Regions from separate parts of the Streptosporangium sp. NPDC000509 genome, predicted to be linked through region 1. Evidence: riboswitches for the same ligand, from Rfam matches in the RefSeq annotation. Region 1 holds a riboswitch; each other region holds the start of a gene.
What was found. Region 1 has a riboswitch for cyclic di-AMP ahead of ACFY3D_RS02095 (C40 family peptidase). Riboswitches for the same ligand answer to the same signal wherever they lie in the genome.
Positions count from the first base shown of each region.

Region 2: it holds a riboswitch for cyclic di-AMP, as region 1 does, so the genes downstream of both, ACFY3D_RS28650 (hypothetical protein) here and ACFY3D_RS02095 (C40 family peptidase) in region 1, are expected to answer to the same signal.
Region 3: it holds a riboswitch for cyclic di-AMP, as region 1 does, so the genes downstream of both, ACFY3D_RS13465 (C40 family peptidase) here and ACFY3D_RS02095 (C40 family peptidase) in region 1, are expected to answer to the same signal.

Region 1 covers NZ_JBIAYX010000001.1:528,287-536,061, forward strand. The annotation lists gene ACFY3D_RS02075 (AMP-dependent synthetase/ligase) at 1-1,762, shown strand, start outside; gene ACFY3D_RS02080 (glycosyltransferase family 4 protein) at 2,007-3,131, opposite strand; gene ACFY3D_RS02085 (M48 family metallopeptidase) at 3,128-4,405, opposite strand; gene ACFY3D_RS02090 (hypothetical protein) at 4,402-5,250, opposite strand; gene ACFY3D_RS02095 (C40 family peptidase) at 5,545-6,117, opposite strand; cyclic di-AMP (ydaO/yuaA leader) riboswitch at 6,200-6,359, opposite strand; gene ACFY3D_RS02100 (class I SAM-dependent methyltransferase) at 6,697-7,395, opposite strand; gene ACFY3D_RS02105 (NlpC/P60 family protein) at 7,628-7,775, opposite strand, start outside.
Region 2 covers NZ_JBIAYX010000016.1:262,051-269,825, reverse strand. The annotation lists gene ACFY3D_RS28680 (choice-of-anchor I family protein) at 1-1,039, opposite strand, end outside; gene ACFY3D_RS28675 (TIGR03086 family metal-binding protein) at 1,247-1,819, shown strand; gene ACFY3D_RS28670 (hypothetical protein) at 1,838-1,969, opposite strand; gene ACFY3D_RS28665 (metal-dependent phosphohydrolase) at 2,168-2,764, shown strand; gene ACFY3D_RS28660 (DeoR/GlpR family DNA-binding transcription regulator) at 2,849-3,649, shown strand; gene galT (galactose-1-phosphate uridylyltransferase) at 3,646-4,725, shown strand; cyclic di-AMP (ydaO/yuaA leader) riboswitch at 4,798-4,934, shown strand; gene ACFY3D_RS28650 (hypothetical protein) at 4,938-5,912, shown strand; gene ACFY3D_RS28645 (nuclear transport factor 2 family protein) at 5,947-6,375, opposite strand; gene ACFY3D_RS28640 (AfsR/SARP family transcriptional regulator) at 6,585-7,298, opposite strand.
Region 3 covers NZ_JBIAYX010000006.1:189,207-196,981, forward strand. The annotation lists gene ACFY3D_RS13450 (FtsX-like permease family protein) at 1-1,331, shown strand, start outside; gene ACFY3D_RS13455 (hypothetical protein) at 1,549-2,403, opposite strand; gene serA (phosphoglycerate dehydrogenase) at 2,688-4,277, shown strand; gene ACFY3D_RS13465 (C40 family peptidase) at 4,884-5,492, opposite strand; cyclic di-AMP (ydaO/yuaA leader) riboswitch at 5,480-5,697, opposite strand; gene ACFY3D_RS13470 (3-isopropylmalate dehydrogenase) at 5,853-6,899, shown strand; gene ACFY3D_RS13475 (branched-chain amino acid aminotransferase) at 7,073-7,775, shown strand, end outside.

The DNA of each region.
Region 1 (7,775 bases):
TGTCCCCGCCTCCGCCAACCTCACCGACACCGTGTTCCGGCGCGCGGAGGAGGAGCCCGACGTCGTCACCCTGCGGCGCAAGGTCGGCGACGACTGGATCGCCGTCACCGCCCGTGAGTTCCGCGACCAGGTCGCCGGGGTGGCCAAGGGCCTGATCGCGGCCGGGGTGGAGCCCGGCGACCGGGTGGCCCTGATGTCGCGCACCCGCTACGAGTGGACCGTGATCGACTACGCGATCTGGACCGCGGGCGCGGTGGGCGTGCCGATCTACGAGTCCTCCTCCGCCGACCAGGTCGCCTGGATCGTCTCCGACAGCGGCGCGAAGGCCGTGTTCGCCGAGTTGGAGTCGCACGAGGAGACGATCCGCGAGGACGCGTCCGGCCTGCCCGGCCTCAAGCACATCTGGCGTATCGAGGGCGGCGCCCTGGAGGAGCTCACCGCGCTCGGCGCCGAGGTCACCGACGAGACGCTCGCGGAGCGCAGGTCGAGTCGCGGCATCGCCGACCTGGCGACCATCGTCTACACCTCGGGGACCACCGGCAGGCCCAAGGGCTGCAGCCTCACCCACGACAACCTGCTGTTCACCGCGAGGAACGTCGCGAAAGGCCCGCTGGAGCGGCTGTTCGTCGTGGAGGAGAGGGCGGCGCTGCTCTTCCTGCCGCTCGCGCACGTCTTCGCCCGCATCATCGAGATCGTGCTGATCGAGACGGCCACGATCCTCGCGCACACCCCCAACATGAAGAACGTCGCCCCCGACCTGCAGGCCTTCAAGCCCACGTTCCTGCTGGGCGTGCCCCGTGTGTTCGAGAAGGTCTACAACGGCGCCGAGCAGAAGGCGACCGCCGAGGGCAAGGGGAAGATCTTCCACGCCGCGGCCGACACCGCCGTCGCCTGGAGCAGGGCCGAGTCGGCGGGTGGCGCGGGGCTGGGCCTTCGGCTCAAGCACACCCTGTTCGACAAGCTCGTCTACGGCAAGATCCGCGCCGCGACCGGAGGCAGGCTGACGACGGCGGTGTCCGGCGGTTCCGCCCTCGGCGAGCGGCTCGGCCACTTCTTCCGCGGCGTGGGCATCGAGACCCTGGAGGGCTGGGGCCTCACCGAGACCTCCGCGCCGTCCTCGGTCAACATGCCGGGAGCCAACAAGATCGGCACCGTCGGCAAGCCGTTCCCCGGCGTCACCATCGGCATCGGCGACGACGGCGAGGTGCTCGTCAAGGGGCGCCACGTCTTCAAGGGCTACTGGAACAACGAGGCGGCCACCGCGGAGGCGATCGACGCGGACGGCTGGTTCCACACCGGCGACATCGGCGAGCTCGACAAGGACGGCTATCTCCGCATCACCGGCAGGAAGAAGGAGATCATCGTCACCGCCGCGGGCAAGAACGTCGCCCCGGCCCCGATGGAGGACCACATCCGGGCCCACCCGCTGATCAGCCAGGCGATGGTGGTCGGCGACGACAGGCCGTTCGTCGCGGCGCTCATCACGCTCGACGTCGAGGCCCTGGAGCAGTGGAAGGCCGCCAACGACAGGACCGGCGCGGACCTCGCCACCCTCAGCTCCGATCCGGCGATCGTCGCCGAGGTGCAGAAGGCGGTGGACGGCGCCAACAGGTCCGTCTCCAAGGCCGAGCAGATCAAGAAGTTCGTCATCCTCGACGTCGACATCAACGAGGAGAGCGGGCACCTTACCCCGACCTTGAAGATCAAGCGCAATATCGTGATGCGCGACTTCGCCAAGCAGGTCGAATCCCTCTACGGCTGATCTTCACGGCCCCGCTTACAACCGGATGCCCGCTGGGGCCTCTCACGAGAGGTCCCCGTCGAATCCCTCTACGGCTGAGAGGTCCGCGCGGCCCCGCTCACGGCCGGATGCCCATCTGAGACCTCTCACGAGGGGTCTCAGCGGGATCCCTTCACGGCCCCAGGGCCGCGTGTCTCTCCACCGCCAGAGGTCTCAGCGGCCCCTGCACGGCCAGGAGGCAGGTCCTCGCGGAGCCCCTCTGCCGTCAGGGGGTCTCCGCCGGTTCCAGGAGGCGCGCGAAGCGGGAGGCCGCGAGATCCCAGCTCCACTCGCGCGCCACCCACTCGCGCCCGCGTTCCCCCATGGCACGCGCCCCGGCCCCGTCCTTGAGCAGGCCGATCAGGGCCGCCTCGACCTCCCGCGGGCGGGTGCCGTCGACGACCAGGCCCGTCTCCCCGCGCAGTACGGCGTCGGGGGCGCCGCCCGAGGAGCCGGCCACCACGGGCAGGCCGCTCGCGGAGGCCTCCAGGTAGACGATGCCGAGCCCTTCCACGTCGACGCCGCCCAGGCGGGTGCGGCACGGCATCGCGAACACGTCGCCCGCGGCGAGGTAGCCGGGCAGTTCGGCCTCGGACACGGGGCCGGTCATCCTGACCGAGCCGCCCAGCGGCCGGGCCAGCCGCTCCAGGGTCCTGCGGTACGGGCCCCCGCCGACGATGAGGAGCACCGCGCCGGGCACGTCCCTGAGCACGCCGGGCCAGGCCCGCAGGAGCGTGTCCTGCCCCTTGCGCGGCACCAGCCTGGACAGGCAGACCACCACCGGCCGCTCTCCCAGGCCGAGTCTCGCGCGCACCCGCCCTCCCCCGGCCCCCGGGTGGAAGACCTCGGTGTCGACGCCGGGAGCGAGCCGGACCAGCTTGTCCTCGGCTATCACCCCGGCCAGCCTGCGCCGGGTGTACTCCCCCAGATAGGTGACCACGTCCGCGCTCGCCCCGATCCTGGCGAGCACCTGGCGGCCGACCGGTATCCCGGTCCAGCCCGCCTCGTGGCCGTGGGTGACCATGACGACGCGGTGGGCCCCGGCCTCGCGCATCCTGGGCGCGATCAGCCCGAGCGGCGCCGCCGCCCCGAAGACCACGGTGTCGCACCCGAACTCGGCGACCAGCTCGGCGGCCCGGCGGGCGACGGCGGGCGTGGGCAGCATCAGCGAGGTGGGGTGCCGTACGACGGGATACGGCTGGCGCAGGTCGAAGGCCGCGCTGCCGGTCCACCGGGGCGCGTAGACGACGACCGAGCCGGGCGGGCGTCGGGCGATGAGACCGTACACGAACGACTGGATCCCTCCCGCGCGGGGCGGGAAGTCGTTCGTGACGACCAGCGTGCGGCTCACGGCTCGGGGAGGCCGTTCAGCCCGGCCCAGGAACGTGCCATGGCGATGCGCTGCGGTGCCGTGGGATGCGATACATAAAGTACATACTCAACGAAATCAGGCGACAAATCCGAAATATTGGTTAATGCCAGCCGTTTCTGCATGGCCACGAACGTCGCGGGATCCCTCGTCAGGTCCAGCGCGTGCAGATCCGCGCGGGCCTCGATATGCCTGCTCACCAGGTTCTGGGCCGGCCCCGACAGGACCGTGGCCAGGCTCAGCACCCCCATCACCAGTCCCACCGCCCTCGGGTCGCCGAGTGAGGTGACCCCGGCCCTGCGCCGCACGCCTCCCGCCGAGGTCACCACGTACAGCAGGCACGCCCCGAACGCCGCGCCCAGGCCGCCGACGAGGGTGCCCCACAGCACGTCGTCCGCCTTGGCATGGCCCAGCTCGTGCGCGACCACCAGCTCGACCTCGTCGGCGGGCGCGCGCAGCAGCGTGTCGTAGACCACGATCCTGCGGGTCGCGCCGAATCCGGAGACGTACGCGTTGAGCGCGGTGGTCCGCCGGGAGGCGTCGGCGACGAGCACGTTCTCGACCGGCACGCCGTCCCTGTCGGCCATCGCGAGCAGGTCGTCGCGCAGTGGCCCGGCCTCCAGCGGCCTGAAGTCGTTGAAGACCGGTTCGATGAGCACCGGGTAGGCGAAGGAGGCCGCGACGGTCAGGACGAACGCCCCGGCCGCCGCGGGGATCCACCAGCGCCGGTAGCGTCGCGCCAGGCCGATCACCGCCACCACCATGATCGCGGTCAGCCCGGCGCCGATGCCGGTGCTCTTGGCCCGGTCCGCCGCCCACGCGGGCCAGGCCTGGGTGGACAGCCCGAAGTCGCGCAGGTAGCCCTCCGACCACATCCCCAGGGGCCAGCGCAGGATCGCCACGGCCACCGACAGCGCCAGCACGCCGAGCAGCGTCCGCAGCCACCACGGCCCCGGCAGCCGGTCGACGAGCCGCGCGCCCAGCGGGGTGGCGATCAGCACCCCCGCCACGACCAGCGTCAGGCCGAGCGACAGGTAGCCGGGAAGGCTGACCAGCGCGTCGAACGTCTCGGCCCTGGCGATCTGCTCGGCGGTGAAGTCGCGGGCCGGATCGGGGGTGACGGGCGGAGCTCCGTCGGGCAGCACCCTCCAGGGCGTGGTGAACGCCACGACCGCCAGCGTGACCGCCCCCAGGCCGGCCGTCGCCCATCCCGCCGACCGCACGCCCGAGGGCGCGTCCTTCGTGCTCAGCGTCACGTGAGTTCCTTCCCGAGGTAGTCGCGCCAGGATGCGGTGAACTCGGCCGGCGACAGGCCGAGCGCGCTCCCGACATCGCTACCGTAGAGCCTCACCAGCGCCTTCTCCCCGAAGCGCTCCGCGACGAACCGGCAGGCGAGCCACGCCTCCTCGTACGCCTGCGCGAGCCTCGGCGCCCCGGGAGCGAAGTCGGCCGGTCCCGGCAGGCGCTCGGGCAGGACGCCCGCGCGCACCTCGGCGGCCAGCTCGGCGGCGGCCGTGCGCACCGCGATCCCGGCGTCGCGGTAGCCCACGTAGTCGGCGAAGCCCTCCGACAGCCACATCGGCACCCGGCCACCACGGCTCGCGCCGGTGGCCACGTGGGCGAGCTCGTGGGTGATCACCACGTCCCTGCCGGTCTCGGTGAGCCTGGCGTATCCCGAGGGCAGGACGATCACCCGGTCCGCGGTCGCCATCGCGGCCAGGCCGCGGGTGCTGCCGGCTCCGGCGAGCGTCGCGGCCTCGGCGTCGCCGGCGGGAAAGAGGATCACCGCGGAGACCGGCCCCCAGATCTCCGCGATCGTCGCGCGGGCGCGGTCGGCCCTCGCCGCCAGATCCCGCAGGACGGCGTCGGGGACGCCGTGGCCGATCACGAGGGAGTGCTCGCCCCTGACGGTGACGGCGGCACCCGGCCACAGGTCGCGGAGGTCGCTCGGGTCCCGGAGGAGGCGCCGGGCGTCGTACGGGCCGTGCGGGAGGAGCGGGGCGGCTCCGGCCAGGAGGGGGCCCGTCCCGGCGAACGGACCGGCGCTCATCAGCGCCAGCATCCCGGCGAGCACGGCGCGGCGCCCTTTCGGGACGGACATACGAGCCGATGGTACTTGACCGGCATCTCGACCGGCATGGAGCGGCCCCGGCCCTCCTGGTGGAGGGCCGGGGCCGCTTTTCCGTGCTCGGGCGTGTGCTTTCGGCACGTGCTTTCGACGCGCCTCCGGCATGTGCCCGGACGCGGGCTCGGGCTCCCGTACTCGGGCGCGGTGCTCAGGCACCGTGCTCGGGTCCGGCGCTCGGGCTCGGGGTCGGATCCGGCGCTCGGGTTCGGGTTCGGGTCTCGGGAGCCGCGCTCGACGCGGTCCCGGGTCCCCCACCCGGGCGCGGGCTCAGGCTCCGGGCCGTACCGCTCCGGCGAAGGAGGACTTGTAGTAGCCCGCCAGCTTCACGACACGAACCGTCTTGCCACTGCTCGGCGAGTGGACCATCCTGCCCTTGCCGACGTACATGCCGACGTGGCCCTTCCCGCTGAAGAACATCAGGTCACCGGGGCGCAGCTTGCTCCACGAGACCTTCTTCTTGATCGCCCTGTACTGGCTGTGCGTGACCCTGGGGAGGGACACACCCGCCTTCTTCCAGGCGTACCGGACGAGCCCCGAGCAGTCGAACGCTCCGGGCCCGGAGGCTCCCCAGCGGTAAGGGGTGCCGATCTGCTTCTTGGCCGTCGAGACCGCCTTACCGGCCCGTACCTTCTGTCGTGCCGCCTTGCTCATCTTGGCCTTGGCCTTCACCTTGGCCTTCGCCGTGGCTGTGGCCGAGGCCGAGGCCTGAGTGACGGTCTTGGTGGTGCTTTCGGTCTTCTCAGAGACGCCGGCCGCGCCGTTGACCAGGATCTCGGGGGGACCGTCCGCCGCCTGCGCCGCCGTGGGCCCGAGGGTGACCGCTCCGGCTGAGGCGGTCAACGTGAGGGCGATACCGCCGAGGGAAAGGCGGAAAAGGCGCGACAGACGAGGGTTGTGCAGGGTGCTGGACAGGATTTCTCCTTGAGGCTTCCACTGATGCCTACCGGGTTAGCTGACGGATTCGGGCTTGGAAGATGCCCTACGGCATAAACATGCCGATTCACCCCTGGCCGCAGCGTGCTGGGCCTTTTGGGTCCCCGGTTCCATACCTCCTGGCTGCATGGATTCGGCGGGCCGCCGTAATGATCTCCACCCCCGACCGGGGGCACGGCGGCCGACTGGATTCTTATAAGGGAACCGGCCCGAAGACCGACATTCGCCGCGACGGCGTGGCTCGCACGTCGCGACGCCAGAAGTTACCCCGATCCCCAACGTTCGGCAAAGCATTCCCCAAATCCGGGAGAGCCGGCACCCATCTTGATCTTCCCGTTATCCCTGCTTAATGGCTATTTATGCTAATGAGATATGACTCTCGTCACATCTTTCACATCAAGCCGGACAGATCACGGTTTCGTAATGTTCGTCACACTCGTTGCGATCCGGTGAGGATGGATCGTTCCCGGGCGGTCGCGGACGCTCTCAGCGTCTGACACAGGTGTAGGCCCCGTAGATCGACTGCTGGAAGTCCGCCTCGACGATCTCGAAGCCGGCGGCGTCGAGCATCGGTTCGAGCAGCCATCTGAAGGTGCTGTACTCGGTGCGCAGATGCTCGGCGTAGTCCTCCCGTGTGTAGCCGAGCGCGGGGTCGTCCGCCGCGCCGTCGAGCCAGCGGCCGAACACGGCGTCGGCCTCGTCCGGCCGGAAGTCGAAGATCAGGTCACGCAGGCGCAGGACGCCCCCCGGCCGTACGATCCGCGCGACGCGGTCGAGCGCGACGGCCTTCCAGAGGTCGGGGAGCTGATGGAGTGCGTGGCGGGTGTAGACCGCGTCGGCGGGCGGCCCGGTGTGCTCGTAGGACAGGAAGCCCGCCCGCACGCACTCAACGGCGGAGAGCCCGTTCTCGGCGGCACGGGCGGCCAGGAAGTCGTGCATCGCCGGGGAGACGTCCACCGCCACCACCCGCGAGAACCGCCGCGCCGCGGCCAGGGCGAACTGTCCGGTCCCCGCGCCGAACTCCACCACCGTCGCGCTCTCCCCCACGCCGTGCCTCGCGAGCACGGCGAGGTCCTCTTCGGGGTCGGGCCTGCCCTGCTTCCGGTCGAACCCGGCGACGAACGCGGCGTCGAGGTGCTCAGGTCCGGCGTACGCGAGCTCGTCGGGTATCCATGGTTTGATCATGTTCCGATGCTCGCAGCAGCACCGCGCCCGGCACATCCGGTTTTTCCGGCACCTCACCCGGCGCGGGAGCCGCGCCGTCGCCTCGCAGGCCACTGCGGACGGAGCCGCCGTGGAGCCGCTGAGCCACAGGGAGCACCAGGGGACCGGCTTGGGGCACCGGGCACCACCGGGGGCCATGGCGGCCACTGACGGCCACTGACAACGCTGCGGGGCAACGCTGCGGGGGCAACGCTCAGGGGCGGACGGCTCCGACGATGCGGCGCCCGTAGGACGACAGCGGGACGGTCTTGACGACGTCGCCCGTCTGCGGGGCGTGCACGATCTGGCCGTTGCCCGCGTACATGCTGACGTGGCCGAGGCCCTCGCTGAAGATGAGGTCG
Region 2 (7,775 bases), on a different contig from region 1:
CGGCCACGTTCAGGCGGCCGAGCTCGGTGTCCTTCTTGAGGTTCTCCGCGTCGGGCAGCGCGAGGTTCAGCGACTTGACCCTGACCTCGTCGGCGTGGCAGCCCCACTCGCGCCCGTCGCCCTCGTTGGCGGTGACCAGGTAGGTCCGCCCACGGTCGCGGAAGTGCGCGATCGCGTCGGGCTGGTACATGCCCTTCACCGGCCGGGGCCTGATGTCGATCTTCCCGTCCCTGTCCGACGCGTCGAACCCGCTCTTCGACCAGTCCTTCAGCCCCAGCGGGACGACGTCGCGAACCACGACCCGGTTCAGGTCGACGATCGCGAGCGCGTTGTTCTCCTGAAGGGTCACATAGGCGGTGTCGCCGTCGACGGTGACGTACTCCGGCTCCAGATCCTGGGCCGCGGTGGCGCCGGGGCCGGTGATCCGCACTCCCCTGGCCCGCAGCCGCTCGGCGTCGAACTTCGCGAACCCCGCGGTCCGCACCGTCCAGCGGTGCAGGTCGACGACGCTCACCGAACCCTCGGGGTCGGCCGCCTCGCCCTCGCAGTAGGAGGACGGCTCGCCCTCGTTGGCCACGACCACCCGGGTCCCGTCCGGAGTGAAGGTCAGCATGTCGGGCAGCGCGCCCACGGTCACCTGCCTGAGCTTCTTCCCGCTCGCGGCGTCGAAGAAGGCGACGGTGCCCGGGTCGGTCTTGACCGCGGCCTGCTGGGCCACGGCGACCAGGCCGCGGCGCACCGCGACGCTGTTGGCTCCGGGGGTGGCCAGGGTGGCGACCTTGCGCGGCTTGCGCGGGTCGCGGATGTCGAGCACGTCGACGGTACCGGCCTGCGCGTTCACCACGAAGACCCTGCGGGTGGAGGCGTCGTACGCGGTGATCTCCGAGGCCCCGGCGGTTCCGGCGGTGTGACGGCCGAGGAAGGTCAGCGTGATGCCCCGGTGGCCGGATTCGGCGGTGGCCGGAACCGCGGAGAGGGGCAGGAGGAGCAGACCGGTGACCGCCGCGGCGGTCGCCCTGGTGAAAGTCATGGTGCGCATGAGATGAAGTTTCGCAAAATATCATGACTTACTGCTGACGTCGATCTGACCGTGGAATGAAGTCCCCGGTCAGGTGTGCACCCTACGGAATTCCTTGGGCACCTCGGGCATGACGGTCATGTCCGTTGACGCGATGACTACTGGCTGTTCAGGGGTTACGGTCAAGATGAGAGCCGGGAGGAGACCCGGGAGGGCATCGGGAGGGGCATGATGACCATCGACGTACCCGAGGCTTACCACCGCGCACTGGACGACTTCGGCGCTCTTGTCCACCGGATCGGCCCCGAGCAGTGGGAGAACCCGACCCCGTGCGTCGACTGGGACGTGCGTGCTCTCGTCAACCACGTGGTCGGCGAGAACCTGTGGGCTCCCGTGCTGCTGGCCGGGGGGACCTCCGCGGACGTCGGCGACGCCTTCGACGGAGACCTGCTGGGCGACGATCCCATCAAGGCCTTCGACACCTCGGCCGTACCCGCCATCCAGGCGGCGACAGGCGTTCACGCCCTCGGCCGCCTCGTCCACCTGCCGTTCGGCGACGTGTCCGGCCGGGAGTACATCACCGAACTGTTCGCCGACGCGCTCATCCACACGTGGGACCTGGCCCGCGCCATCGGTGCCGACGAGCGTCTCGATCCCGAGTTGGTCCAGGCCTGCGCCACCTGGTTCAGCGACGCCGAGCCCGGCTATCGGCAGGCCGCGGCCACCGGGGAGCACCCGCAGCCTCCCTCGGACACCGACCCGCAGACCCTGCTGCTCGCCTCCTGGGGCCGCCGCGCCTGACCATCGGAGCGCGTGCCGTCAGCCCGCCGCCGGCCGCCGGCCGTGGTTGGCCCTGCGCTTCTTGCGCGCCCTGGCCTTGCGTGCTCGTCTGCCCATGCCGACCACCCCTTCGCCGAGGTTCCTCCGGATCCGTACGGGACTCGATCTCACTCGCCCAGATCTTCACATTCCTCCTGGAACGTCCGTCGCGCAAGGTCTGGACGGCGATCCGTCCGGCTCCAGCGGACCGTATTTCCCCGGCGTTTCCCCCGTCTTGACGTTCCCCACCCGTTGGATGGACGCGTGACCGGGCTCCTCACCTGTCAGGCCGGACTCCCGGCTCCGTCACCGGACTCTAGGCTCCGTCACATGAGCGAGAAGCTGATGGCCCGCTGGCGATCCCTCGTCGGCGCGGGGGCCGACCCCCTCGGCCGCGAACTGATCACCCGGTACGACGAGCCGCACCGCAGGTATCACACGACCGCCCATCTGGAGGCGGTGCTCACCCATGTCGACGCCCTCGCCGACCACGCGGGGCACCCGGACCTGGTACGGATGGCTGCCTGGTTCCACGACGCCGTCTACGACCCGCGGCGCGCGGACAACGAGGAGCGGAGCGCGAGGCTGGCCGAGCGCGCGCTGCCGGAGCTGGGGGTGCCCGCGGAGGATGTGGCGACGGTCGCCCGGCTGGTCAGGATGACCGTCACGCACGCACCCGCGTCCGGCGACGCGGACGGGGCCGTGCTGTCCGACGCGGACCTGGCGATCCTGGGCTCCTCCCCCGACGTCTACGCCGCCTACGCGGCGGCCGTGCGCGAGGAGTACGGCTTCGTCCCCGACGACGTGTTCAGGGCGGGAAGGGCCGCGGTGCTGCGCTCGCTGCTCGATCTTCCGGTGATCTTCCATGTCGCCGATCTGGAGGGGGCGGCGAGGGCGAACATCGCGGCGGAGCTTGATCGACTGTGAACGGCCGGCCACCACAATCCAACAACCTCCCCCACCTGGTCGTGGTATTTTGGTGGAATCTGATGGATTAAGGGGAGTGAGGCGATGCTCGCCCAGCAGCGACAGCAGGCGATCCTGGAAAGGGTGCGCGGCAGCGGCGGGGTCAGGGTCGCCGATCTCGTCCGGGAGCTCGGCGTGTCCGACATGACGATCCGGCGCGACCTCGAGGTGCTCTCCGAACGCGGCCTGGTGGAGAAGGTCCACGGTGGCGCCACCGCCGCCGGGCCCGGCTCGACCGAAGAGCCGGGTTTCGCCGCCAAGTCGGTGCGCCAGCAGGCGGAGAAGGAGGCGATCGCCCGGCACGCCGCCCGGCTCGTCCGGCCGGCCACGGCCGTCGCGCTCTCCGCGGGCACCACGACCTGGACGCTCGCCCACCACCTCGTCGACGTGCCCGAGCTGACCGTGATCACCAACTCGATCCGAATCGCCGACGTCTTCCACCGCTCCCCCAGGGCCGACCAGACGGTCGTGCTGACCGGCGGGGTCCGCACCCCCTCCGACGCGCTGGTCGGTCCGGTCGCGGTCTCGGCGATCCGCGGCCTGCACGTCGACACCCTCTTCCTCGGCGTGCACGGTATGAGCATCCGCGCCGGATTCACCACCCCCAACCTGCTCGAGGCCGAGACCAACCGCGAACTGGTCGCCTCCGCGCACCGCCTGGTGGTGCTCGCCGACCACACCAAGTGGGGCACGGTCGGCATCAGCACGATCGCCGAGCTGGCCGAGGCCCACATCGTGGTCACCGACTCCGGCATGACCGAGAAGGCCCGCGAGGAGCTCGCCGCCTCGGTGGGCGAGATGATCATCACCGAACCCCAGCGCGAGAGCGAGATCGCCGGCCGATGAAGCGTACGATCACCCACCTGGCCGACGGCCGGGAGCTTTTCTACTTCGACCGGCGCGACGACGCCGACCGCACGGCACCCGACCGGCGCGACCTGCCGCCCCGTCCCGCCGCCTCCGAGCTGCGCTACGACCCGCTCACCGAGGAGTGGATCGCGGTGGCCGGGCACCGCCAGGGCCGCACCTTCCTGCCCCCCGCCAACGAGTGCCCGCTCTGTCCCTCGACTCCGGGCAATCTCACCGAGGTCCCCTCCTCCGACTACGAGGTGGTGGTCTTCGAGAACCGGTTCCCCTCGTTCTCCGCCCAGCCGGGCGACCACCGGCCGATCGGAGGGCTGAGCGAGGTCCGTCCGGGGGTCGGCAGGTGCGAGGTGGTCTGCTTCACCTCCGAGCACGACTCCGCGTTCTCGCGACTCTCCCCCGAGCGGGTCGAACTGGTCATGGAGGCCTGGCTCGACCGTACGGCGGAGCTGTCGGCGACACCCGGCGTGGAGCAGGTCTTCTGCTTCGAGAACCGGGGGGCGGAGATCGGCATCACCCTGGCCCACCCGCACGGCCAGATCTACGCGTACCCCTACGTGACCCCGCGCACCAGGCTCACCCTCGGGGCGGCCGAGCGCCACAGGGGGCGGACGGGCGGCAACCTGTTCGCCGACGTCCTGGCCGCGGAGCGTGCGGCCGAGATCCGGGTGGTGGGCTCGAACGAGCACTGGACGGCCTTCGTCCCCGCCGCGGCGCGCTGGCCCGTGGAGGTCCACCTCTACCCGCACCGCAGGGTCCCCGACCTGGTCGCGCTGGACGCCGGGGAACGCGCGGCGTTCGGCCCCCTCTACACCGACGTGCTCCGCCGCCTCGACGGGATCTTCGGCGTGCCCATGCCGTACGTCGCGGCCTGGCACCAGGCACCGGTCTCCACCGGCCGCGATCTGTCGTACGCGCACATGGAGCTGTTCAGCATCCGCCGCGCGCCGGACAAGCTGAAATACCTCGCCGGGTCGGAGTCGGCGATGGGCGCCTTCGTGAACGACGTGTCGCCCGAGGCGACAGCACAACTGCTGCGCTCTGTTGTCACGAACTGATTACCGCTTGGTCTCGTCTTGAGGTCGCATGACCTGCTGTTTACCACTACTATCCTTCCCACATCGGCTGTAAACGCTGATTTGCCTAATCCCGGGCACCTTGCCCGGGAGCCGGGGAACCACCGCACCTGGGGTGAAACCACTTCGGTGGAAGGGCTTCCTCCAGCCCGAACCCGTCAGCTAACCCGGTAGGCGTAAGGAGAGGAGAGTGCGTGGCGGCCCCGTCCCCCACGTTCCGTCGGCGTGCGTCTCTGGCCCTCTGCCTGAGCTCGATCGTCGTGTTCACCATCGGCGCCCCCACCGCCGGAAGCGCGGACCCCAAGCCCACCGAGGCCAAGCTCCGCGCCGAGCTGGCCAAGCTCGGCAAGCAGGTCGACAAGCTGATCGAGACCTACGCGGCCACCCGCGAGTCGCTCAAGATGGCGCAGAAGGCCGAGATCGTCGCCAAGCAGAACCTGGAAAAGGCCGAGAAGACCTACGTCGAGGCCAAGCGGGAGGTCGACTCCATCGTCCAGTTGCGCTACCAGAGCAGCGGCGGAGGGCTGCCCGCGCTGATGTTCTCCGGCGACATGGGCGCCGCCGCGGTGATGGAGCAGCTCACCGCCCAGCAGGCCGCCCACCTGGAGGGCTTCGTCAACAGCATCGAACGCAGGAAGCGGGCGGCCGAGACGGCCGCCACGCTCACCGATGAGATCGGCGACGAGGCCAAGGAGGTGCAGGCGCAGCGCGAGAAGGCCGAGAAGCTGATCCGCGACATGAAGAACAAGCTCGACCGGCTCGCCCCCACCGGTTCCGGCCGTCGCGCCGACGGCAGCTGGGCGCCGCAGCTGCCCACCGGCGCCGACAACATCACCGACCGCACCCGGATCATGCGCGACGCCGTCATGAGGCGCTTCAACCTGCCGTACTCGGTCGGCTGCTACCGGGCCGTCAACGACGGCGGCGAGCATCCTCTGGGCCGTGCCTGCGACTTCATGATGAGCGCCGGTGGCGCGATGCCCACGGCCGCCAACCTCGCGCTCGGCGACGAGATCGCCGCCTGGGCCATCAAGAACAAGGCCAAACTCGGCGTGAAGTACGTGATCTGGCGCCAGCGCATCAACCACGGCTCCGGCTGGAGGTTCATGTCGAACCGAGGCGGCATCACGGCCAACCACTTCGACCATCCGCACATCTCGATGTACTGATCTCCGGGGGGCGTCCGGTCGCGTGAGCGGCGGCTCACCCCTGGGCGCCCCCGTGGGCGAAGGTGGGCGCCGCGCCCGTGGACGCGGGCTCGACGGCGCCCCCGCCCGCCTGGAGGGGGGCGAGGTCGACGAATATGCGGTAGTCAGAGATCAGGCCGTCGTCGCGGGTGCGCCAGATCGATACGGCCACGACGCCGACGTCCGTGCCGTCGAGCCGCCGGTAGGTCACCTCGGTCTCGGCGATGATGTCGGCGTCCACCTGCCAGTTCCGCACGATCCTGTGCCGCAGGCCGCCGATGGTGGAGAAGAAGTCCCGCAACCCGGCGGCGATGGCCTCGCGTCCCGCCATCGGCTCGGCGTTGCCGAACACCAACGTGGCGTCCTCGGCCAGCAACCGCACGAACTCGTCGGGGTCGAACGAGTCGACCGTCCGGAAAACGCGTCGCACCGCGTCGTCGCTCATGCCGATCCTTCCTCACACCGTCGGGATCACTGGTGGGGACGATACGGGGCGAGGGACGAGGCACAACTATCGCCGGGGTAGGTGTCCCGTCGCCCGAAGGCACACCGAAGGTCTGCGGAACCGGGGCGCGACGGCCAGGTCGGCGCACCGCGCCGGATCGCGGCGCGTCCAGCCCTCCGCACCCCTCGTCAACGGCACCGGCCCCTGGTTCACCGATGCGCGGCCTTCAGGCCGACCTCTCCCAGACATTCCAGTACGGCGTCGACGGACATCAGGAACGGGTCGGACTGCAGAATTCGCGTGTGCATCGTGCTCATTTCCTGACCCGGCAGGATTCCCAGCTCCCGGTCGAGCAGCACGATGGTCTCCTGGAACACCTCCAGCGCCTCCCCTTGGCGACCGGTCCGGTAGAGGGCGAGCATCAGCAGGGTGCGGAACCGTTCGTGGAACGGGAAACGCATGATCAGGCCGCGCAGCTCGGGTATGGTCTCGAAGTGGTTCCCGAGGCCGATGTCCGCGCCGATGCGAAGCTCCAGCAGTGAGGTTCGCAGTTCCTCCAGCCGGCTGACCTCGTGGTCCGCGACGGCGCTCTCCGCCAGGTCCGCGTACGGCCTGCCGCGCCACATGTCGAGCGCCTCCGCCGAACAGCGCGCCAGATCCTTTATGTCGGAGGAGAGCATGGCGTTCAGCGCCTGTTTGGCGAGCGCCTCGAACCTGTGGACATCGAGTTCGTCGGGATGCGTGACCAGCGCATAGCCCTCACCCCGCTGCTGGATCCGGTCGTGGCCGAGAACATGCCGGAGGCGGAACACGTAGACCTGCATCGCCTTCCGCGGATTCTTGGGTTGTTCGGTCCACAAAATATCCGACAGGATCCCGACGGGCACCGACTGCCCCGCTCTGCTGAGCAGTATGCTCAACAACTTTCGCGGTTTCTGGGCCGGCATCGGCACTTCGACGCCGTTCACGGTAACCGCCAGATCCCCGAGAACGTGGAACTGTACCTCGCCCTCCGGGAGGGTGTTAGGCGACATGTGTTTTCCTTCGCGGGTGGGAAAGGGACGTCAGCCTCTTCATGGGAATGTCGTCTTCTCCGCCGTGCATGCCGTCACGGAACGACGGTCGCGCACGGATCGGGAACGTGAGGTGTCGGTCGATGACAGGCGCGTACGACGTCTCGACGAAGCGCCACCTCGATCAGGGCGGAACTGTGCCGCCGCGCTCGGAACGGGTGGCCGGTGGCTCGGCCGGAAACGTGAATCGCGGATCTCACCGGTCTCGCACCCGATGGGAAGGCCCGGAAAGGGGACCCGAAAGAGGGTCGTGAACCGCCTTCGCCCCATGGGCGACGGGACGGGACCCGCTGCGAGCCCCCTGACAGCGCGTACGGTCCTGGGGAG
Region 3 (7,775 bases), on a different contig from region 1:
GGATCGCGGCTACCGTCTTCGCCGTCAGGTACGACGTGATCTGGGTTCTCGTCGCCGCGGTCCTGACGCAGCTGGGACTGGTCGCGCTGGCGCCGAGGCTGGTCAAGGGGGCCGCGAGCCTGGTCGCGCGGCTTTCGCTGCCCTTACGCCTGGCCGCCCGCGACGCCGCCCGCCACCGCGTTCGCACCGCGTCCGCGGTCGCGGCGGTCATGACCGCCACGGCCACGGTTGTCGTGGCCGGCATCGCGACCACCAGCTCCTTCGCCCAGCGCCGGGACGCCTTCCAGGCGATCGCTCCAGCGGGAACCACGAGGATCGACAGCGAGGGACTCGACGCCGACCGCTGGAGCGCGCTGAAGACCGTCGTCGAGCGGAGGTTGCCCGGTGTGCCACTCATCGAGGCCGCCAAGCTCAGGAACGCCGAAGGGGAAAGCGTCGAGATGGCGATCCAGCGAGCCGACGAGTACGGGCCGCAGTACTCCGTCGCGGGTTTTCCGATCGGGGGCGAGCGGCTGCTCACCCTCGTGCAGGGACGGCGGGACCCGGCGGCCGGGGCCGCGTTCGCCTCGGGCAAGGCCGTGGTGTTCGACCCCGGGATGGTACGGAACGGAAAGATCACTCTGATCCTGGAAGGGAGGAGAGGGGAAGCCGAGCCCGTCGAGATCGCGGTTCCCGCCGTCCTGGCCCGTCCTGCCGACCTCGGGTACGGTGTGGTGGTGCTGCCGCTCTCCGTCGCGGAGAACGCCGGGCTGAGAGCCGAACCGCGCGTCCTGTACATCGAGCCGGCTTCGCACAGGCTCACCGCCAAGCAGGCGGCGACGCTGGAGTGGGATCTCATGACGGCGCTTCCCAAGGCAGAAATCCGCGTCGATGTCACGAGCGGATTCCAGGACGACAACACCTCCCGGCTGGTGCTGCTCCTGGGGGCGGCGCTCGTCCTGGTGCTCGGCGGCACTTTCGTCGCCACCGGGCTCGCCGCGGCCGACATGCGTCCCGATCTCGCGACGATGGCCGCGGTCGGGGCGCCGCCGGGCACGCACCGGCTGGTCGTCGCCGGGCAGGCCGGGTTCATCGCCGGGCTCGGTGTCCTGATCGGCACGGTGGCCGGTTGCGTGACGGGGATCGCCGCGACCTGGCCCCTCACGGTCGGGGTATCCGGGACCGTCCTCATCCGGTCCGGCGAACTCTCGTCCTTCTCACCGATGTCGCCGACGGTCGAGATGCCCTGGCTCCTCCTCGCTGCCGTGGTGGTCGGCCTGCCGGTGCTGGCCGCCCTGGTGGCGGGGGCGTTCACCCGGCCGAAGGTGACGCTGACCCGCAGGACCGGCTAGCCCCCGTGCCGCCGTCCGAACCGGAGATGCCCCGGCCCTGTCGGATCGGATACGGCTTCTGACCCGCAACGATGCGGCACATGCGGAAAACCGGGTTAGCGGCCGTGACGTTTCGTGACGGAGGAGGAGGCGCCTTCTCGCGCCACCTTGTCCGCGGCCGTTCTCCGGGACCGCCTTTCCGGTGCGTCATCACGGTGGGACGCACCGTGGTGACCGGTCAGTCGGTGACGTCGGCGCAGACCACGTGGGCGCCCAGCTCGACCATCCGCTGCTCGCTGCGCGCGTCGGCGACCCTCGCCATCAGGATCGGCGCCTCGCTCGCGGCGAGCTGTGGCAACCTGGCGCGCACCCCGCGATGGATGTCCCTGACCACGTCCTCGGCCGCCGACATGTGGACCTTCACATGCAGCATGATCCCCGGGGCGCCCGAGGAGGTACTGGCCTCGGAGATCCACACGTGGTGGACGAGCGGATAGTCGACGAGCAGGTGTGAGATCGCGGCACGCAGCGCGGGCAGGATCGGGTGGTCGCATCGGCGGTATCCCGGGTCCACCATCTGCATCGGGCCCGACAGGTGCGGGCGAGGCGCCGGGATCCACGGCTGGGAGGGCGCTGCCGGCACCGGTGTTCTCTGCGGGCGCGCGGGCGCGGGACGCGAGACCGTGGCCATCGCCCCGGTCGCGTACGCCGTCGGCGCCGCGCTCGACAGCGCGGGCGTGGGGCCGCTGCGCGTCGAGAGCAGGTAGCGCTGGAGGTCCTCGATCGGCACGGCCGCGGCCGCCGGACCCGCCGCGTCGATCACGATCTCCCGCACGCCGGTGACGCGCTGGATGTCGAGGATGGTGTCGGCGTCGCACGCCGACAGCGAGTGGCTGCCGCGGTGCCGCGCGTAGGTGTCCGCCGAGGTGTATCCGAGCAGGACACGATCACCGGCCTGGGTCGTGCCGAGCACGACGGATCGGTCGGGTCGCACGGCAACCAGGAGTCCCCATTCGGCCAGCGCCGCAAGCAGCCGGTGCGGGTCGCCGTGCTGCGCGAGCACGTTGCCGAGAGCGGGGTTCCCGATGCTCATATGAGGAACGATAGGTAGTGGACCACGGCTTATCAGGGTAATAGCGAAGTTTTCTTGGGATCAAGACCAACTTGAATTTTGGTGCATGAGATCTGTCAAGGAGGGGTAATCGCCTCGTGGGCCGCGAGGTCCCCTCACGTCCCACGAGTCTCCGGAGCCTCTCCGAGGGGCTCACCGACGGCGCGAAGCGTCTCGGATCGCGGGACACTCGTGAACGCGTTCACAAGCGCCGATAGACTACGTGAGGTCCGTGCACCCCTCACCGTCTAGTAAGGATCCAGCCTGTGAACAAGCCCGTCGTACTGGTCGCTGAGGAACTTTCCGAGGCTGGTCTCGCGGTTCTGGGCGCGGACTTCGAAGTCCGCCACACCGACGGCGCCGACCGCGCCCAGTTCCTGCCCGCCCTCGCCGACGTGGACGCGCTCATCGTGCGCAGCGCCACGCAGGTCGACGCCGAGGCGATCGCCAACGCTCCCAGGCTCCGCGTCGTCGCCCGCGCGGGCGTCGGCCTGGACAACGTCGATGTGGAGGCCGCCACCAAGGCCGGTGTCATGGTCGTCAACGCGCCGACCTCCAACATCACCAGCGCCGCCGAGCACACCGTCGCCCTCATCCTCGCCTCCGCCCGCAACGTCGCCCAGGCGCACTCCGCGCTCAAGGGCGGCGAGTGGAAGCGCTCGAAGTACACCGGGGTGGAGCTCGACGAGAAGGTCGTCGCGATCCTCGGCCTCGGCAAGATCGGCCAGCTGGTCGCGCAGCGCCTCCAGCCGTTCGGCGTCGAACTGATCGCCTACGACCCCTACCTGCAGCCGGCCCGCGCCGCGCAGATGGGCGTCCGGCTGGTCTCGCTCGAGGAGGCCCTGAGCGAGGCCGACTTCATCACGGTGCACCTGCCCAAGTCCAAGGAGACCATCGGTCTCATCGGCGACAGGGAGCTCCACGCGGTCAAGCCGAACGTGCGCCTCATCAACGTCGCCCGGGGCGGCATCATCGACGAGAACGCCCTCTACTCCGCGATCAAGGAGGGCCGCGTCGCCGGCGCCGGCATCGACGTGTTCCCCAAGGAGCCGGTCACCGACAGCCCGCTCTTCGAGCTCGACCAGGTCGTCGTCACCCCGCACCTGGGCGCCTCCACCCACGAGGCCCAGGAGAAGGCGGGCACCCAGGTCGCGCGCAGCGTGAAGCTCGCCCTCGCCGGGGAGTTCGTGCCGGACGCGGTCAACGTCCAGGGCGGTGCCGTCGCCGAGGACGTCAAGCCGGGCCTGCCGCTCGCCGAGAAGCTCGGCCGGGTGTTCACCGCCCTCGCGGGCGAGGTCGCCACCAAGCTCGACGTCGAGGTGCGCGGTGAGATCGCCTCCCACGACGTCCGCGTGCTGGAGCTGGCCGCGCTCAAGGGCGTCTTCACCGACGTGGTCGAGGACTCGGTCACCTACGTCAACGCCCCGCTGCTGGCCAAGGACCGGGGGGTGTCGGTCGAGCTGGTCACCAGCTCCGAGAGCCCCGACTGGCGCAACGTCGTGACGGTCCGCGGCGTCCTCGCCGACGGCCGCACGGTCTCGGTCTCCGGCACCCTGTCCGGGCCGAGGCAGATCACGAAGATCGTCGAGGTCAACGGCTACCAGATGGAGATCGAGCCCACCGACCACCTGTCGTTCTTCACCTACACCGACCGTCCCGGCATCGTCGGCGTGGTCGGCCGTATCCTCGGCGACCACTCGATCAACATCGCCTCGATGCAGGTGGCCCGGGACGCCAAGGGCGGTAAGGCGCTGATCGCCCTCACCGTCGACACCGCGATCCCGGCCGAGGTGATCGACCAGATCGGCGCGGAGATCGGCGCCGACAGCGGCCGCTCGGCCGACCTGGCCGACTAGCCCCGTTTCCCGCGCGTGCCGCGTCGTCGCGGGTCGGTGGCCCTTCCCGATCCAGGACGACATGCGATCACCCAGGACCGATCGGGGGACGTACGGGAAACACGACCGTGGTCCACCGATGTGGCCGCCGCCCCGATGACCGGGGCGGCGGCCACATCTCGTCTCAGCATGTGAGAAGTGTGTACGCCGGGCGAGACGGTGTTTTCGTGAGCAGGTAACCTGGAATGAAATGCGCCAGGTTCTCGTAATTCCTACCTGCCGCGGCGAGGCCTGACAGGGGCAGGCCGGCGACTCGCCGCGGTGTCGTGGCGCTTGCCGGCTCCAAGCCCCCGTCGCCGGTCCGTGATCCGGACCCTCGACATCAGGCCTGGTCGGAGTCCCGACCGGAGACTTGACCACCTTCCTTGCTCGCGTGCGACCGAGACGAGATTCGCCATGTACGACATGTATCCCTGGAACCGTCCCGAAGAGACAGAGGACGAGGCCACCGACGCGCTCCAGACCGCTCTGGACCGCAGGGACAACGGTGGTGCCCCCACCCGCTGAACCCGTTCTCGCCGCCACCGGGGCCTCCACGGCCTCCCGGCGGCGATCCGCCGGCGTGTCTCATCCGCCGGGCACGACTTCGGTCGCGAGCTCGACCCGCTTGGCGAGCTGGACCCCCTGCGGGTCGGGGCGGACCGCGCCGGAGAAGGCGGCGCGGCGCCAGGAGCTGAGCTTCTCCTCCTTGACGACGTCGCCGCTCTGCGGGGCGTGAACCATGTAGCCGGGCTTTGTGATCATGCCGACGTGGCCGAGACCGCTGAAGAAGACCAGGTCACCGGGTCTGAGATCCTTCCAGGCGATCTTCTTGGAGAAGGCGGCGTACTGGTCGTAGGTGACGCGGGGGAGTTTGATCCCGGCGGCGCCGTAGGCGCGGAGCATCAGGCCGGAGCAGTCGAAGCCGCCGTTGCCGGTGCCGCCCCAGACGTAGGGCGTTCCGCGCTTGGACATGGCCCACTGCACGGCCTTCTGCCAGGCGGGCCTGACGTCCATCGCCTTCAGCGTTTCCTTCAGTGTGGGGGTTTTGAGCGCCGCGGGCCCGGGGGCGGGGGGCGGGGAGGCGGCCAGGGCGGCGGTCGAGGTCGCGCACACCGCGGCGCCGGCGAGGATCAGGGAGGCGGAGATGGACAGGACACGGGGGAGAACTGTGCCGGACAGGATGATTCCTTCCATAAGGCCGGCCGGGTGAGCTGTCGGGCTCGGGCGTGGAGGCCGCCCTACGGCGCGAGAACGCGCTGATTCGCCCCAAGGGATCCGCCTGATGACGACCGGGAACGCGCTCCGGGGGAGGAGCGGTGTTCCCGGGGTGCGGTAGATCCCGTAAAGAGTGGTTCCCCGGCTCCGTGCGGGCCCGGTAAGGGGATGGCCCGTACGGATTAGGCAGTGATGTGAATGGGAGGACCATAACGAAACCTCTCGAAACGGTCAATACACAGCAAAAAAGGACAAAACGATCAGAGGGTCTGTCGTGCGAACACGTCCGCAGAATGAGACCGGTGTTCAATCGCCGAGACGGACCGGTAAGGTGCCTGCATGGATTCGCGTAACATTCGCCTGGCGGTCATCCCCGGGGACGGAATCGGAGTCGAGGTCGTCGCCGAAGGGCTGAAGGTCCTCGAAGCGGTCGGCACTAAGGTGGAGACCACCACCTACGACCTCGGCGCCAAGCGCTACCACGAAACCGGCGAGACCCTGCCGGACCCGGTCCTCGACGAACTGCGCGGATACGACGCGATCCTGCTCGGCGCGGTCGGCGACCCCAGCGTGCCCCCGGGCATCCTGGAGCGCGACCTGCTGCTCAAGCTCCGCTTCCAGCTCGACCACTACGTGAACCTGCGCCCGGTCAAGCTCTTCCCCGGCGTCGAGACGCCGCTGGGCGGATCCCGCCCCGAGGACATCGACATGATCGTCATCCGCGAGGGCACCGAGGGTCCGTACGCCGGAGCGGGTGGCGTCATGCGCAGGGGCACGCCGCACGAGATCGCCACCCAGGAGTCGCTGAACACCGCCTACGGCGTCGAGCGCGTCGTGCGTTACGCCTTCGACAAGGCGCTCGGCCGCCCCCGCAAAAAGCTGACGCTGGTCCACAAGACCAACGTGCTCACCTACGCCGGCGACCTCTGGGCCCGCACCTTCGACCGCGTCGGCCTGGAATATCCCGAGGTCCAGACCGACTACTGCCACGTCGACGCGGCCTCGATGTTCTTCGTCAGCCAGCCGGAGCGCTTCGACGTGATCGTCACCGACAACCTCTTCGGTGACATCCTCACCGACATCGGCGCGGCGATCGCCGGCGGCATCGGCCTGGCGGCGAGCGGCAACGTCAACCCCGACCGCACCGCGCCGAGCATGTTCGAGCCGGTTCACGGCAGCGCCCCCGACATCGCGGGCCAGGGCAAGGCCGACCCGACCGCCACGATCCTGTCGGTCGCCATGCTCCTCGACCACCTCGGCATGACCGCCGAGGCCACCAGGGTCGAGCAGGCCGTCGCCGACGACCTGGTCGAGCGGACGGCCGGCCGGGCCGGCCGGACCACCCGCGAGATCGGCGACGACATCACCGCCCGAGTAGCCGGCTGAGGAAGCCGCCTCCCTCGACCCCGACGCGCCTGGCGGCTCACCTGAGCCGCCAGGCGCGTTTTTGTTTCTCCAGCACTGCCGGTTTTCGGCATGGATGGAGTAGTTTCCCGTTACCCGGTCCGACGCAGAATGGACCCAAGGGTAAGCCAGACCTCAAGAGAAGGATCCGTGCGATGACCACCGCTCAGAAGCTCAGCTTCGACGTGCAGCTCTCCGACCACGCTCGCACCGCGGCAGAGCGCGAGCAGGTAATGGCGAGCCCCGGGTTCGGTCAGGTCTTCACCGACCACATGATCTCGATCGACTACACCGAGGGGGAGGGCTGGCACGACGCCAGGCTCATGCCGTACGGCCCGCTCAGCCTCGACCCCGCGACGTCGGTCTTCCACTACGCGCAGGAGCTTTTCGAAGGGCTCAAGGCCTACCGCCAGGAGAACGGCGCGATCGTGACCTTCCGGCCGGAGGCGAACGCCGCCCGCTTCAACAGCTCCGCGCTGCGGATGGCCATGCCCGAACTGCCCGAGGAGACGTTCGTCGAGTCGCTGGAGCTGCTCGTCCAGACCGACCGCGAGTGGGTCCCGACCACGCCGGGGCACAGCCTCTATCTGCGCCCCTTCATGATCGCCACGCAGCCGGCGCTCGGTGTCAACTACCCGTCCAGGAGCTACAAGTACATGGTCATCGCCTCTCCGGCGGCGGCCTACTTCGGAGGCGGGCAGGCCGTGACGGTCTGGCTCTCCACCGAGTACACCCGCGCGGCCCCCGGCGGCACCGGCTTCGCCAAGTGCGGCGGCAACTACGCGGCGGCCTTCGTCGCCCAGCGCCAGGCCGTCGAGCAGGGCTGTGACCAGGTGGTCTGGCTGGATGCGGGCGAGC